One region of the Citrobacter sp. C1 genome, then DNA from elsewhere that is predicted to be linked to it. Evidence: predicted binding sites of a transcription regulator. Region 1 holds the regulator's gene; each other region holds the start of a gene.
What was found. Region 1 encodes CRP, which controls carbon source genes, mostly activating them, when cyclic AMP is high. Its sites were predicted from a motif close to ATGTGANNNNNNTCACAT; they were not measured.
Positions count from the first base shown of each region.

Region 1 (5,678 bases):
CGCCTTCGTGGCTGGAACAGCTGGACACATTTTCCGGGCCAGATCGTGACCCGCGTGGCTGGAGCCTGACGGTCACCTGGTTTGCGCTTATCGCCTGGGTGGACTGCGAACCGCATATTGCCAGCGTCAGCGATGCCCGCTGGGTCCCGGTTGATAAGCTTGCCGACTATCCGCTGGCCTTCGACCACCAGGCGATCATTGATGCCGCCCTGAACCGGCTGCGGCAAAAAACGAAGTATTCTTTACTGCCCGTTTATTGTTTGCCGGATACCTTTACCCATGGTCAGCTACAGGAAGCCACAGAGGTTATCCTCGGCCAGCCGATTCAGCGCAAAAGCCTGATCCGCCGCTTTGAGGCCTCAGATATGTTTGAAGATACCGGTGAAAGCATGGCCACCGGCACGCGGAAAGCCCGCCTGTGGCGACGTAAACCGGGTGTGGATTTTCATCTTTTCTCACGTAACCTGCTGGCTGAATAAGTACAAAATCACATATTGGCTAACCCGCAGGCTCTGTGCGCGGTATAGTTGCTGTTTTCGATGATTAATTGCTCTGGTGTTATGGTTGAAATCACTCCAACAGAAATGAATCTCCCTGCCGATGATTCGCGAGAATTCCGCCCGATGCGCGGGATCAGTAATCGCCATCTGCAAACCATGTTGCCGCGTTTAATTCGCCGTAAGGTGAAGTTCGACGCCCACTGGCAGCGTCTGGAATTACCCGACGGCGACTTTGTCGATCTGGCATGGAGTGAAGATCCGCATCAGGCGAAGCACAAACCGCGTCTGGTGGTTTTTCACGGTCTGGAAGGTAGCCTGAACAGTCCGTACGCCCACGGTCTGATTGAGGCGGCGCAAAAGCGCGGCTGGTTAGGCGTGGTGATGCATTTTCGCGGCTGCAGCGGCGAGCCGAATCGCCTGAACCGCATTTATCACTCCGGCGAGACCGAGGACGGTACCTGGTTTTTACGCTGGCTGGAGCGCGAGTTCGGCCGCGTGCCAACCGCAGCGGTCGGCTACTCGCTCGGTGGCAACATGCTGGCCTGCCTGTTGGCCAAAGAAGGGAACGCTATCCCGATTGATGCCGCGGTTATTGTCTCCGCCCCCTTTGTGCTGGAAGCCTGTAGCTATCACATGGAAAAAGGGTTCTCCCGCGTCTACCAGCGCTATCTGCTTAATCTGTTAAAAGCCAATGCCTCGCGTAAGCTCGAAGCTTATCCTGGCTCGCTGCCGGTAAGCCTGGCACAGCTGAAGTCCCTGCGCCGCATTCGTGACTTTGACGATCTGATCACCGCCAAAATCCACGGTTTTGCCGATGCGATAGACTATTATCGTCAGTGTAGCGCTATGCCACTACTCAACCTGATCGCCAAACCGACGCTGATTATTCACGCCAAGGACGATCCTTTTATGGATCACCACGTGATCCCCAAACCGGAAAATCTGCCCTCACAGGTGGAATATCAGTTAACCGAGCACGGTGGACACGTCGGGTTTATTAGCGGCACGCTGCGCCATCCTGAGATGTGGCTGGAATCCCGTATCCCCGACTGGCTGACAACGTATCTGGAGGCATAATCATGCAGATCCCCTGGCAGGACTTATCCCCTGAAGCGCTGGACAATCTGATTGAAAGCTTTGTCTTGCGCGAAGGCACCGATTATGGTGAACATGAACGTTCGCTCGAACAAAAAGTCGCCGACGTCCGACGCCAGTTACAATCTGGCGAAGCTGTACTGGTATGGTCAGAACTGCATGAAACGGTCAACATTATGCCGCGAAAACAGTTTCGCGAATAACCCGCAGCCGGCGGCTGACTATAATAAAAACTAACCTATCCATGGAGTTATTATGTCTGCCAAACATCCGGTGATTGCGGTAACAGGATCCAGCGGCGCGGGGACCACCACCACCAGCCTCGCGTTTCGTAAAATTTTCGCCCAGTTAAATCTGCGCGCCGCCGAGGTGGAAGGCGACAGTTTTCACCGCTATACCCGTCCGGAGATGGACATGGCGATCCGCAAAGCGCGCGACGCCGGGCGACACATCAGTTACTTCGGCCCCGAAGCCAACGACTTCGGCCTGCTGGAACAAACCTTCAGCGAGTACGGCCAGACCGGCAAAGGCCAGTCACGAAAATATCTGCACACCTACGATGAAGCCGTTCCGTGGAATCAGGTTCCGGGAACGTTTACCCCGTGGCAGCCGCTGCCTGAACCCACAGACGTCTTATTCTATGAAGGCCTGCACGGTGGCGTGGTGACGCCGCAGCAAAACGTGGCGCGGCATGTTGATCTGCTGGTCGGCGTGGTACCGATCGTCAATCTGGAGTGGATCCAGAAGCTGACCCGCGACACCAGCGAGCGCGGTCACTCCCGCGAGGCGGTAATGGATTCGGTGGTACGTTCAATGGACGACTACATTAATTACATCACCCCGCAGTTTTCCCGTACGCATATTAACTTCCAGCGTGTACCGACCGTCGACACCTCCAATCCTTTTGCCGCCAAAAGCATTCCGTCACTGGATGAAAGCTTTGTAGTGATTCATTTTCGTAATCTGGAAGGCATCGACTTCCCGTGGCTGCTGGCGATGCTGCAGGGCTCATTCATTTCCCATATCAATACATTAGTGGTGCCGGGCGGCAAGATGGGGCTGGCGATGGAATTGATTATGCTGCCGCTGGTCCAGCGACTGATGGAAGGCAAAAAAATCGAGTGAAGCGTGGGAAGTGCCCGATGGCGTTACGCTTATCGGGCCTACAAATCAACATCATCCATCCGGCATCAGGGATTACGCGGCAATCACTTCATAGGAATGGGTAATATTCACCGCTTTTTCCAGCATCAGCGCCACGGAGCAGTATTTTTCCGCGGAGAGATCGACGGCGCGAGACACCGAAGCGTCTTTCAGATCGTTGCCAGTAACGATGAAATGCAGATTAATATGGGTAAACAGACGCGGCGCTTCTTCACGACGCTCGGAAGTGAGCTTCACTTCGCAGTTGGTCACATCCTGACGACCCTTTTGCAGGATCGACACCACATCAATGGCGCTACAGCCACCCGCAGCCATGAGTACCATTTCCATCGGGCTCGGCGCTTTATCACCGGAGTTACCGTCCATCAAGATTTGGTGGCCTGAGGCGGACTCACCGAGGAAGGTTAACCCCTCAACCCACTTTACACGCGCTTGCATATTTCGTAACTCCAATGTTTCAATTTTCCTGACAGATTACGCGTACATAACAATTCTCGCAACGGAAGGCGACCTGAGTCATGCTGAAGCGAGACACCAGGAGACACACGGCGAAAGCTATGCTAAAACAGTCAGGATGCTACAGTAATACATTGACGTACTGCATGTATGCAGAGGACATCACATTACAGGCTGCAGTTCACTTTTTAGCAGCCCCTTTCCCAGGTAGCGGGAAGCATATTTTTGCAACCCCAGAGGCAGCGTCGTGTTCTGACTCTGGAGACAGCTTATAACAGAGGATAACCGCGCATGGTGCTTGGCAAACCGCAAACAGACCCGACTCTCGAATGGTTCTTGTCTCATTGCCATATTCATAAGTACCCATCGAAGAGCACGCTGATTCACCAGGGTGAAAAAGCGGAAACGTTGTATTACATCGTTAAAGGCTCAGTGGCAGTGCTGATCAAAGATGAAGAAGGGAAAGAAATGATCCTCTCTTATCTGAATCAGGGCGATTTCATTGGTGAATTAGGCCTGTTTGAAGAAGGCCAGGAACGTAGCGCCTGGGTACGTGCCAAAACCGCATGTGAAGTTGCTGAAATTTCATACAAAAAATTTCGTCAATTAATCCAGGTTAACCCGGATATTCTGATGCGCCTGTCTTCTCAGATGGCTCGTCGCCTGCAGGTAACGTCCGAAAAAGTGGGCAACCTGGCCTTCCTGGATGTCACCGGTCGTATCGCCCAGACCCTGTTGAACCTGGCGAAACAACCTGACGCGATGACCCACCCGGACGGCATGCAGATCAAAATCACCCGTCAGGAAATTGGCCAGATCGTTGGCTGCTCCCGTGAAACCGTTGGTCGTATCCTGAAAATGCTGGAAGATCAGAACTTGATCTCCGCGCACGGTAAGACCATCGTCGTCTACGGCACGCGTTAACCTCGTCGAAATGGCGCGTTACCTGGTAATGCGCCATTTTTGTTTGCACCGATGTGGCGAAGACTGATTTATCACCCAGAGATCAACTACGCACTACGACAAACGCTGGTGCTGTGTTTACCCGTGGCTGTCGGTCTTATCATCGGTCAGCTTCATCTGGGGCTGCTGTTCTCCCTCGTCCCCGCCTGCTGCAACATTGCCGGTCTTGATACCCCGCATAAGCGATTTTTTAAACGCTTAGTTATTGGCGCGTCACTGTTTGCCGGATGTAGCCTGATCATGCAGCTATTGCTGGCAGAAAGCATTGCGCTCCCGCTGATCCTTACCGGCCTGACGCTGATTCTCGGCGTGACCGCCGAGTTAAGCCCGCTGCATGCACGACTGCTGCCCGCCTCACTGATTGCGGCAATTTTCACGCTAAGCCTGGCTGGCAACATGCCGGTCTGGGAACCGCTACTGATCTATGCGCTGGGAACATTGTGGTACGGCGCGTTCAACTGGTTCTGGTTCTGGTTGTGGCGTGAGCAGCCGCTGCGCGAATCGCTCAGCCTGTTATATCGCGAACTGGCCGATTACTGTGAAGCGAAATACAGCCTGCTAACCCAGCACGTCGATCCCGAAAAAGCGCTGCCCCCGCTGCTGGTTCGCCAGCAAAAAGCGGTGGATCTGATCACCCAGTGCTATCAGCAAATGCATATGCTGTCGGCGCATCACAACAACGAGTACAAACGCCTGCTGCGGGCCTTTCAGGAGGCGCTGGATTTGCAGGAGCATATTTCCGTCAGCCTACATCAACCAGAAGAGGTGCAGAAGCTGGTCGAACGCAGTCATGCAGAACAGGTGATTCGCTGGAATGCGCGCACCGTCGCCGACCGGTTACGCGTACTGGCAGATGACATTCTGTATCACCGCTTACCAACACGCTTTTCGATGGAAAAACAGATTGGCACGCTGGAGAAAATTGCCAACCAGCACCCGGAAAACCCGGTCGGGCAGTTTTGCTACTGGCACTTTAGCCGCATTGCCCGCGTGCTACGCACCCAGCGTCCGCTGTATGCCCGAGATTTAATGGCCGACAAACAGCGCCGCCTGCCGTTACTCCCGGCCCTGAAAAACTATCTGTCGCTGAAATCTCCCGCGTTGCGTAATGCCGGGCGTATCAGCGTCATGCTGAGCATCGCCAGCCTGATGGGCAGCGCCTTACACCTGCCCAAACCTTATTGGATCCTGATGACGGTCCTGTTCGTCACGCAAAATGGCTACGGTGCCACGCGGGTACGCATTCTGCATCGTTCGCTGGGTACGCTTGTCGGGCTGGTGATTGCCGGCGTCACGCTGCACTTTCATATTCCGGAAGGGTTTACGCTGGCGGCCATGCTGGTCATCACCCTCGTCAGCTATCTGATCATGCGCAAAAACTACGGCTGGGCCACCGTCGGGTTTACGGTTACGGCAGTGTATACCCTGCAGTTGCTGACGCTGAACGGAGAACAGTTTATTGTGCCGCGCTTTGTCGATACGGTGCTGGGCTGTTTGATT
Region 1 is NZ_CP115035.1:354,125-359,802, reverse strand. It holds gene IB214_RS01695 (NUDIX domain-containing protein) at 1-479, shown strand, start outside; gene IB214_RS01690 (hydrolase) at 561-1,577, shown strand; gene IB214_RS01685 (YheU family protein) at 1,580-1,798, shown strand; gene IB214_RS01680 (phosphoribulokinase) at 1,851-2,720, shown strand; gene IB214_RS01675 (OsmC family protein) at 2,793-3,197, opposite strand; gene crp (cAMP-activated global transcriptional regulator CRP) at 3,507-4,139, shown strand; gene IB214_RS01665 (YccS/YhfK family putative transporter) at 4,191-5,678, shown strand, end outside.

Region 2 (5,678 bases), 440 kb from region 1:
GACATGTTACGTAGTCCTGTATCTGTATCTTCGACCGTTGAAGAAGGTTCGCGAGCGTTTAAGCGCGCTGAAAAACAGGCGGGTCACCCCGCCTGAACTGAATTACTTCTTAGCACGCTCTTCGAGCATGGCTACTGCTGGCAGAACTTTGCCTTCCACGAACTCGAGGAATGCGCCGCCACCAGTGGAGATGTAGGAGATTTTGTCAGCGATGCCGAACAGGTCGATAGCCGCCAGGGTGTCGCCGCCGCCAGCGATAGAGAATGCTTCGCTGTCGGCAATGGCGTTAGCCACGATTTCAGTCCCTTTGCGGAAGTTCGGGAATTCAAACACGCCAACCGGGCCGTTCCACAGAATGGTTTTTGCATTCTTCAGGATCTCAGCCAGCTGCTGTGCAGATGCGTCACCGATATCCAGGATCTGCTCGTCTTCTTTCACGTCGTTAACAGATTTCAGCGTTGCAGGCGCAGTTTCAGAGAACTCAGTTGCTACGCGAACGTCAGCCGGTACCGGGATGTCGCAGAGAGTCAGCAGGCGCTTGGCTTCATCAACCAGGTCTGCTTCGTACAGGGATTTACCCACGTTGTGGCCTTGCGCAGCAACGAAGGTGTTGGCGATACCACCGCCGACGATCAGCTGGTCAGCAATTTTAGACAGAGAGTCCAGAACGGTCAGTTTGGTAGAAACTTTAGAACCACCAACGATAGCAACCATCGGACGAGCCGGTTCTTTCAGAGCTTTACCCAGTGCGTCCAGCTCAGCGGCCAGCAGCGGACCCGCGCAAGCAACGTCAGCGAATTTCGCGATACCGTGAGTAGAAGCCTGCGCACGGTGAGCCGTACCGAAAGCATCCATGACGAATACGTCGCACAGTGCAGCGTATTTTTTAGACAGTGCTTCGTCGTCTTTCTTCTCGCCTTTGTTAAAGCGAACGTTTTCCAGAACCACCAGTTCACCGGCTGCAACGTCAACGCCGTCGAGGTAATCTTTTACCAGACGAACCGGGTTAGACAGTTTGTCTTTCAGGTAGTTAACAACCGGCAGCAGAGAGAATTCTTCGTTGTACTCGCCTTCGGTAGGACGACCCAGGTGGGAAGTTACCATCACTTTTGCACCCTGTTTCAGGGCCAGTTCGATGGTCGGCAGAGACGCACGGATACGCGCATCGCTGGTTACTTTCCCTTCTTTAACTGGTACGTTCAGATCCGCACGGATAAAAACACGTTTACCAGCAAGATCCAGATCGGTCATCTTAATTACAGACATGGTGAATCCTCTCGTTGATTCTTAAAGTTTTGCAAGCGCTCACGCGCCTTACCTGAAACCAATAGCAGCCATCGCTAACGTTGTGTCGAGCATGCGGTTAGCAAAGCCCCATTCATTATCGCACCAGACCAATGTTTTGATCAGGTGAGCACCACTTACGCGCGTTTGCGTACCATCAACGATGGCGCTGTGCGGGTCGTGGTTAAAATCTACAGAGACCAACGGTAATTCCGTATAGTCAACTATACCATGAAATGCACCTTGTGCTGCTTTTTGCAGCAACTGGTTGACTTCACTCGCTTTTACTGGTTTTTTCACCGTCACGCTTAAGTCGATCGCCGTCACATTTATGGTCGGTACACGCACCGCAATCGCTTCAAAACGATCGTTAAATTGTGGAAAAATTCGTGTGATCCCCGCCGCCAGTTTGGTATCAACGGGAATAATCGACTGACTGGCTGCTCGCGTACGACGCAGGTCGGGATGATAGGCATCAATAACCTGTTGATCGTGCATCGCGGAGTGGATCGTCGTAACGGTGCCGGACTCGATGCCGTAAGCATCATCCAACAATTTAATAACGGGAATAATGCAATTCGTGGTGCAGGAGGCGTTGGAAACGATCCGGTCTTCAGCGCGCAGCTGATCCTGATTAACGCCAAACACAACGGTTGCGTCGATGTCGTGACTACCAGGATGTGAAAAGAGCACTTTTTTTGCACCTGCGGCAATATGCGCTTCGCCGTGTTCGCGGCTACCGAAGACCCCCGTACAGTCCAGCACGACGTCAACACCCAGTTCGCGCCACGGAAGCGCATCGAGTGTTCGCTCATGCAGAATGCGAATCGCGTCGTCGCCAACAATGAGCTGGTCGCGTTCCTGGCGAACATCCCAGGCAAAACGTCCATGGCTGGTGTCATATTTCAACAAATGCGCCATGCCTTCAGCACTCGCCAATTCGTTGATGGCCACCACGGTGATTTCCGCCCGACGCCCGGATTCATACAAAGCACGAACCACGTTGCGCCCGATGCGACCGAAACCATTAATCGCTACGCGTACGGTCATAGGTCTCCTGCAAGGATTTCTCAGAAACGATGTGGCTGACAGAGTAATGCAGCAAATCGCTCAGGGAAACCTTACCTGTCGCAAACTGCGACTGTTTGATTAATTGTCGAACATTTAATCGACTGAAACGCTTCAGCTAGAATAAGCGAAACAAGGAATAAAAGGAATGATTGTCCAGCAACAGAACACCGTTATCTGACTTACATCACATTTTAACGCTCTGCCCCGCTAAATTTATTCCATATTCCAGAATTGCGAATAAGCGTAGCAAGATTATTTCGTTGCCGTGTCACAAATCCTGATTTATATCAGAAAGCACCCTAGCCAGCGTCTATATTATCAGCGCTACGTCCGAGTCTCGGAGTCCCTCAACCTATGGTCACATACTCTCCTCACGCCTCTGCAGCTCGCTTTCATGCGCTGCGTTTACTCCCTGGCCAGGAAGTCTTTTCCCGACTGCACGATTTTATCCAACAGCATCAATTACATGCCGCCTGGATTGCCGGTTGTACCGGAAGTTTAACCCACGTTGCCTTACGCTTCGCGGGTCAGGAAGAAACCACATTGCTCACCGGCACCTGGGAAATTATCTCCCTGAACGGCACGCTGGAACTGACCGGCGAACACCTGCATCTTGCGGTTTCTGACCCACAGGGCGCGATGTTGGGAGGCCACATGATGCCGGGCTGTACCGTGCGTACCACGCTGGAACTGGTGATTGGCGAACTCACAGAGCTGGCGTTTAGCCGCCAACCTTGTGTCGTTTCCGGCTATGACGAACTGGTTATCACATCCCGTTAACGCTTCACTTTAAAGAGGTTTTCTATGGCGCGTCACCAATTTTCCAGCCAGTCACTGGTACTGATTGTTATTGCCATTGCCATCAATATGGTCGGTGGACAGCTCATCAGCATGGTGAAACTGCCTATTTTTCTCGACTCCATCGGCACCATTATCAGCGCGGTGCTATTAGGCCCGATTGTGGGAATGTTAACGGGATTACTCACCAACCTGCTGTGGGGGTTACTCACCGATCCGATCGCTGCCGCCTTCGCGCCGGTAGCCATGGTTATCGGGCTGGTCGCAGGATGGCTGGCACGAGCAGGATGGTTTCGTACCTTACCGAAAGTGGTGTTCAGCGGCGTGATCATTACCCTGGCCGTCACTGTCGTTGCCGTGCCTATCCGCACCACCTTGTTTGGCGGCGTGACCGGCAGCGGCGCTGATTTATTTGTTGCCTGGATGCACTCGGTTGGCGAGGGTCTGGTTGAGTCGGTGGCTGTCACGGTGATTGGCGCCAATCTGGTAGATAAAATTCTCACCGCCGTGATTGTTTGGGTACTGTTGCGCCAGCTTCCATTGCGCACCACACGTCATTTTCCAACGATGTCTGCTGTGCGCTAAATGCACCCGTTTACCTCGTTAACCCTGTGGGCGCTGGCCGCATGTTCCACATTGCTGCTACCCGCGGGAATACCGCTTACCGTTTACAGCACGGTCGTGTTCCTGTTCTTACTCTGTATGCCAGCCACGCGTCCCCGGGCGAAATATGTCGTCTGGTTGATGGTGCCCCTGGGCGTTGGATTGTGGCTGGTCCACGGTGGCTGGTTGACCGAATGGATAAGCGGACAACCGCGCACGCCACAACGGTGGGCCGATGCCATCACGCTGTGGCTGCGGATCCTGGCAATTGTGTCAACGTCACAGCTGTGGATGCAGTACGTGCCGGTATCGCGGTTTATTCGCGCCCTGTTTGCCTCCCGCCTGCCGCCCGGCGTTGCCTACCTGTTTGCAGGCCCGCTGCTGGTTGTTGAGCAACTCAAACGCCAGTTGGCGATTATTCGCGAAGCCCAGCGCGCGCGCGGCGTGCCGTTGGACGAGCACTGGTATCAACGGCTGCGCGCCATGCCAGCGCTGATCGTGCCACTCACGCATAATGCGCTTAACGATCTGGTGGTTCGCGGGGCGGCACTGGACATGCGGGCCTTTCGTTTGCATCGCAGACGCACAACGTTATGGGCACCGGAGGACAGCACCTTACAACGCATTGCCCGCTACACGATGGTACTCGCCATGCTGGTCGAAGCAGGAGTGTGGATATGGTTACGCTAGAGCAGTTTCGCTATCTCCCGACGCACGCCACGCGCCCACCAGCCTGCTTTGACTTCCACTATGCAGAACCCGGAATGGTGGCGATTTTCGGTGATAACGGCAGCGGAAAAAGTACGCTGGCACAGCTGATGGCAGGCTGGTACCCTGATTTTCTTCCCGGAGAGATTGAAGGGAAAGGAAAGTTGCTGGGAAATCCTGTCGGACAACTGTCACTCGTCGAGCAGTCGTGTACCATCCAACTGGTGCAGCAATCGCCTTATCTGCAGCTTTCTGGCTGCACATTCAGCGTGGAGGAAGAAGTGGCATTCGGCCCGGAGAACCTCTGCCTGCAGGAGGCTGAAATTATGCGTCGAATTGACGCGGCACTCACACTGACGGAATGCCAGTCGTTGCGCCATCGCCATCCAGGAACGCTTTCCGGCGGAGAAACACAGCGGGTGGTCATTGCCAGCGCACTAGCCATGCAACCCAGAATATTGATTCTGGATGAAGCATTCAGTCGTCTGACGGCGCAGGCCACCAGTATGTTGCTGGATCGGTTGCATCAATGGGCGCAGGAACAACAGGCGTTGATTGTGCTTTTCGAACGCGACCACCCCCCTTTTATCAGCCATTGTCAGCAGGTATGGCAACTGCGTGACGGAGCGCTATCCCCACAATGCTAACGCTTAACCAGGTGACGTATCGCTGGCCGAATGCCTCTTATAACTGCCTGCACAACATCTCGCTTAATCTTAACGCCGGTGAATGGCTGGCGCTGACGGGCGATAATGGCGCGGGAAAATCCACGCTGCTGCGCATCATGGCGGGCCTTCTGCCCCCCTCCTCTGGCACGATAATCTTGAGTGACAGGTCGATTGCGCAACTGAAAAACCGCGAAAGAGCTAAGGTGCTCGGCGTATTGTTTCAGGAAGCCGAAAACCAAATTTTTCACAGCAAGGTCGTAGAGGAAGTGGCCTTTGGTTTACGGTTACAAAAGCGCCCGCTAGCAGAGATTGCGCAACGTACTGCAGCAGCCCTGCAGTTATGTCAGTTAGCGGACGTCGCCGACGCTCATCCGCTGGATCTGCACACCGCGCAACGACGTATGGTCGCCGTCGCCAGCCTTGAAGCCATGGCACCGGCCCTTCTTCTGCTTGATGAACCGAGCCGGGATTTTGACGCACACTGGCTGGCGATATTTGAGAACTGGCTCGCGGTGTGCCGCGCACGGGGTACTAGCGTGGTCGCGA
Region 2 is NZ_CP115035.1:790,821-796,498, reverse strand. It holds gene fbaA (class II fructose-bisphosphate aldolase) at 1-5, opposite strand, end outside; gene pgk (phosphoglycerate kinase) at 103-1,266, opposite strand; gene epd (erythrose-4-phosphate dehydrogenase) at 1,315-2,334, opposite strand; gene IB214_RS03835 (PPC domain-containing DNA-binding protein) at 2,710-3,135, shown strand; gene IB214_RS03830 (ECF transporter S component) at 3,160-3,738, shown strand; gene IB214_RS03825 (energy-coupling factor transporter transmembrane component T) at 3,739-4,446, shown strand; gene IB214_RS03820 (energy-coupling factor ABC transporter ATP-binding protein) at 4,434-5,111, shown strand; gene IB214_RS03815 (ATP-binding cassette domain-containing protein) at 5,105-5,678, shown strand, end outside.
Region 2: epd (erythrose-4-phosphate dehydrogenase) is a predicted target of CRP. The motif match lies at 2,528-2,545, and genes of this name have one in related genera.

Region 3 (5,678 bases), 1.1 Mb from region 1:
TTGACGTCCATACGCACAGCACCACAGGAGCCTACGCGGATGATTTTCTTCACGCCGAAATCGGTGATCAGTTCTTTGGTGTAGATGGAGCAGGATGGGATACCCATACCATGACCCATGACGGAGATCTTACGGCCTTTGTAAGTCCCGGTGAAACCTAACATGCCGCGAACGTTGTTCACTTCACGGACATCTTCGAGGAAAGTTTCAGCAATGTGCTTCGCACGCAGCGGGTCGCCAGGCATCAATACGACGTCAGCGAAATCACCCATTTCTGCATTAATATGTGGAGTTGCCATCTTTTATCCTTATTTCGTTGTTATTGCCTGATGGCGGCTACGCCTTATCAGACCTACAAAACCGTAGGCCCGGTAAGCTTGCGCCACCGGGCAATTGCATTACAGCATGTTTTTACCGTAGTCCATCGGCGACGTACCAAAGTAGCTCGCCAGCGTCTGACCGATATCCGCGAAGGTTTCGCGGTGACCCAGTGAACCCGGTTTAACTTTCGGGCCATAGATCAGCACCGGAATGTGCTCACGCGTGTGGTCAGTGCCCGGCCAGCTTGGGTCACAGCCGTGGTCAGCGGTCAGGATCAGAATGTCATCTTCACCCACCAGCTCCATCAGCTCAGGCAGGCGGCGGTCGAACAGCTCCAGGCCTGCGGCATAACCGGCGATATCGCGACGATGGCCCCATGAGGAGTCGAAATCGACGAAGTTGGTGAAAACGATAGTCTCGTCACCGGCTTCTTTCATCTCTTTGATGGTGGCGTCAAACAGCGCGTCCAGACCGGTCGCTTTCACTTTTTTAGTGATACCGCAGTTCGCGTAAATGTCGGCAATTTTACCCACAGAAACAACGTGGCCATTTTTCTCGTCGACCAGCTTCTGCAGAACGGTCGCCGCTGGCGGTTCTACAGCCAGATCGTGACGGTTACCGGTACGCTGGAAGTTACCCGCTTTATCGCCAACAAACGGACGGGCGATCACGCGACCAATGTTATAGCCGCCTTCGGTCAGTTCTTCACGGGCGATTTCGCACAGCTCGTAGAGTTTATCCAGACCATAGGTCTCTTCGTGACAGGCAATCTGGAACACGGAGTCAGCGGAGGTATAGAAAATCGGCTTGCCGGTTTTCATATGCTCTTCGCCCAGTTGGTCCAGAATCACCGTACCGGAAGAGTGGCAGTTGCCGAGGTAGCCCGGCAGGTTGGCACGCTTAACCAGCTTGTCCAGCAGCTCCTGCGGGAAGCTGTTTTCATGATCGGAGAAGTAACCCCAGTCAAACAGAACTGGCACACCGGCGATTTCCCAGTGACCAGACGGCGTGTCTTTGCCGGAAGAGAGTTCATGCGCCCATGCGTAGGCACCGATCACTTCTGCATTACCGTCCATTCCGGCGGCAATTTTACCTGTAGAACCTTCGTGAGCTTTCACCAGGCCCAGACGGGTCAGGTTAGGCAAATTCAGCGGACCTTTGCGACCATTGTCAGCTTCGCCTTTCGCACAGGCTTCTGCAATATGCCCCATAGTATCGGCGCCAACATCGCCAAAGCGGTCAGCGTCTTCAGTCGCACCTATACCAAAGGAGTCCAGCACCATAATAAATGCACGTTTCATCTTGTTCTCCATACATCTGCGCCGCAAAAAAGCGATCAGATCAGTATACAGTTATTCGGTTATACGACGATAGACTGTCGGTGTAATTTCTGGCGCTTTGTCGTCAAGACTGATTGCCGCTTTGACCGCTTTCGCCGCTTCCTGCCAGCTGGCTTCATCTTTGGCATGGATCACCGCCAGCGGACGCTGCCCGTCTACGCTGTCGCCCAGACGCGCCATGTCGCTAAAGCCGACGCTGTAATCAATGGTGTCCGATGCCTGACGACGACCGCCGCCCATGGAAACTACCGCCATCCCCAGCGCACGGGTATCCATTGCGCTAACAAAACCTTCGGTATCAGCATATACCGCTTTGCTGAGCATTGCCGTCGGCAGATACTTCGCATAATTTTCCACGAAGTCGGTCGGACCTTTTTGCGCCGCGACCATGCGACCAAAAATTTCCGCCGCTTTACCGTTATCCAATACCGCCTGCAGCTTGGCGCGGGCTTCGGCATCGTCTTTCGCCAGTTTGCCGGAGATCAGCATTTCCACACTCAGCGCCATGGTGACGTCTAACAAACGTGGATTGCGGTATTCACCGGTCAGGAACTGCACGGCTTCGCGGACTTCTACTGCGTTACCGGCGCTGGAAGCCAGCACCTGGTTCATATCGGTTAACAGTGCGGTGGTACGCACGCCTGCCCCGTTCGCCACGCCGACAATTGCTTCAGCAAGGGCTTCTGAAAGTTCGTAGGTTGGCATAAAGGCGCCGCTACCAACTTTCACGTCCATGACCAGCGCATCCAGCCCTTCCGCCAGCTTTTTCGCCAGGATCGAACCGGTGATCAGCGGAATGGAATCCACCGTCGCGGTAATGTCGCGGGTGGCATAAAAACGTTTATCCGCCGGTGCGAGCGAGCTGGTTTGCCCAATAATCGCCACACCCACGTCTTTAATAATTTCACGGAAACGCGCGTCATCCGGGAAGATGTCAAATCCCGGGATCGCTTCCAGTTTATCCAGCGTACCGCCGGTATGACCCAGACCCCGCCCGGAAATCATCGGAATATAGCCGCCGCATGCTGCGACCATTGGACCTAACATCAGTGACGTTACGTCACCCACACCGCCGGTAGAGTGCTTATCCACAATCGGGCCGTTCAGCTGCAGACTCTTCCAGTCCAGCACGGTTCCTGAATCACGCATTGCCATGGTCAGCGAAACACGCTCAGGCATTGTCATATCGTGGAAGAAAATGGTCATCGCCAGGGCGGCGATTTGCCCTTCAGAGATGGTGTTGTCGCGAATACCGTTAATAAAGAAACGAATTTCTTCATCACTCAGCGCATGACCATCACGTTTTTTACGAATAATTTCTTGTGCGAGAAACAAGGGAACCTCCCGATTATGGGCCGGGTAAGCAATGCGCCACCCGGCAAGTCGTATTCATGCCGGATGGCGGCTTGCACCTTATCCGGCCTACGATGGGCAATAAAAACTTAGTAGCTGCTTGCGCTCTTACCGTCGCCGTGACCCAGCGCCTTCAGCAAGCTTGCCAGCAGGCTGGATGCGCCAAAGCGATAGTGACGGGAATCCGCCCAGTCTGCGCCAAACAGTTCATCGGCAATGGCGAGGAATTGCTGCGCGTCTTCCGCAGTACGCACGCCGCCAGCCGGTTTGAAACCAACGGTTTTCGAAACGCCCATATCGCGGATCACTTCCATCATGATGCGTGCGCTTTCCGGCGTCGCATTAACCGGGACTTTACCGGTAGAGGTCTTGATGAAATCAGCCCCTGCTTTGATGGAGATTTCAGATGCTTTGCGAATCAACGCTTCTTCTTTCAGTTCACCGGTTTCGATGATCACTTTCAGCAGCACGTTTGCCGCTGCACATGCTTCTTTACAGGCTTTCACCAGGTCAAAACCGACCTGCTCATTACCGGCGATCAGCGCACGATACGGGAATACCACATCAACTTCGTCTGCGCCGTAGGCAATCGCTGCACGGGTTTCTGCCAGCGCAATATCGATGTCATCGTTGCCGTGCGGGAAGTTGGTTACCGTTGCAATACGGATATCCGGCGTGCCCTGCTCGTTCAGCGTTTTACGCGCAATAGGGATGAAACGCGGATAGATACAGATTGCCGCCGTGTTACCCACTGGGGTTTTTGCCTGATGACACAGCGCGATCACTTTTTCGTTGGTGTCGTCATCATTCAGGGTGGTCAGGTCCATCAGTTTCAGGGCACGCAGGCTGCTTGCTGTTAAATCGGTCATAACATTCTCCAACGGCATCGCCGTATAAAATTTCACCTTGCGAGTTTGTTAGTATTCTAACATCCGCTCGCTATTACACTTCGATATACATCACAGTTAATGAAAACCACATACAGATTTGCATTACTCTAATGAGATCTACTTCAAATAATCGAGCTTTACTGGCGAGAAGCGATGGCATCAGGCGCATCCGGATCAAAGGTTAAGGATCGGTTGCTTCCTACAATGTTGCTTAACCTTCGGCACATAAAGGAATCGACGATGCCCACTTCAAGCGAACTCGCGCTGCAACAGCGCTGCCAACAAATCGTGACCAGTCCGGTGCTCAGCCCTGAGCAGAAACGCCACTTTCTGGCGCTGGAGGCAGAAAACGCACTGCCTTATCCGCAGTTGCCTGCTGAAGCACGCCAGGCGTTGGATGACGGAGTTATCTGCGATATGTACGAAGGTCATGCCCCGTTCAAACCACGTTATGTTTTGCCCAATTATGCGCATTTTCTGGCCAACGGTTCAGCCTGGCTGGAGCTGGAAGGTGCACAGGATCTTGATGACGCCTTATCCTTGCTCACCATTCTGTACCACCATGTTCCGTCAGTGACGTCGATGCCGGTGTACCTTGGTCAGCTCGATGCCCTGCTGCAACCGTATGTTAGAATTCTAACACAAGAAGAGATCGATATTCGAATAAAACGTTTCTGGCGGTATCTCGACAGAACCCTGCCAGACGCCTTTATGCATGCCAATATTGGCCCGGCCGATACGCCGATCACCCGCGCCATTTTACGTGCAGATGCAGAGCTAAAGCAGGTTTCGCCTAATCTTACCTTTATTTATGATCCACAAATCACACCTGACGACCTGCTGTTAAACGTGGCGCAAAATATTTGCGAATGCAGTAAACCGCATATTTCCAACGGCCCTGAAAATGATAAAATTTTCACAAAAGGCCATTATGGCGTCGTCAGTTGTTACAACTCGCTGCCGCTGGCGGGCGGCGGAAGTACACTGGTTAGGCTGAATCTGAAAGCCATCGCAGAGCGCAGCACGTCTGTCGATGACTTCTTTACGCACACCCTACCGCACTATTGCCAGCAGCAAATTGCCATCATTGATTCACGGTGTGAATTCCTCTATGAGAAATCACATTTCTTTGAGAATAGCTTCCTGGTGCAGGAAGGGTTGATTGATCCCGAACGTTTTGTGCCGATGTTTGGTATGTACGGCCTGGCGGAGGCGGTAAACCTGCTGTGTGAGAAGGCCGGGCTGCACGCACGCTACGGCAAAGATGAGAGCGCTAATGAGATGGGCTATCGGATCAGCGCCCAGCTTGCCGACTTTGTGGCCAACACTCCGGTGAAATACGGCTGGCAGCAGCGGGCGATGCTGCATGCGCAGTCGGGGATCAGTTCAGACATTGGCACCACGCCGGGCGCGCGTCTGCCGTATGGCGACGAGCCGGATCCTATTACTCATCTGCAAACCGTGGCCCCGCATCACGCGTATTATCACGCCGGGATCAGCGACATCCTCACGCTGGATGAAACCATCAAGCGTAACCCACAGGCGCTGGTACAGCTTTGCCTGGGCGCGTTTAAAGCCGGAATGCGTGAATTTACCGCCAACGTCAGCGGTAACGATCTGGTCCGCGTCACCGGTTATATGGTGCGCCTGTCGGATCTGGAAAAATACCGTGCCGAAGGCTCACGCACCAACACCACCTGGCTGGGCGAAGAGGCCGCTCGCAATACTCGTATTCTGGAACGTCAACCTCGCGTGATGAGTCATGAACAGCAGA
Region 3 is NZ_CP115035.1:4,329,661-4,335,338, forward strand. It holds gene deoD (purine-nucleoside phosphorylase) at 1-299, opposite strand, end outside; gene deoB (phosphopentomutase) at 399-1,622, opposite strand; gene deoA (thymidine phosphorylase) at 1,674-2,996, opposite strand; gene deoC (deoxyribose-phosphate aldolase) at 3,104-3,883, opposite strand; gene IB214_RS20770 (YjjI family glycine radical enzyme) at 4,145-5,678, shown strand, end outside; gene IB214_RS20775 (YjjW family glycine radical enzyme activase) at 5,667-5,678, shown strand, end outside.
Region 3: deoC (deoxyribose-phosphate aldolase) is a predicted target of CRP. The motif match lies at 4,015-4,032, and genes of this name have one in related genera.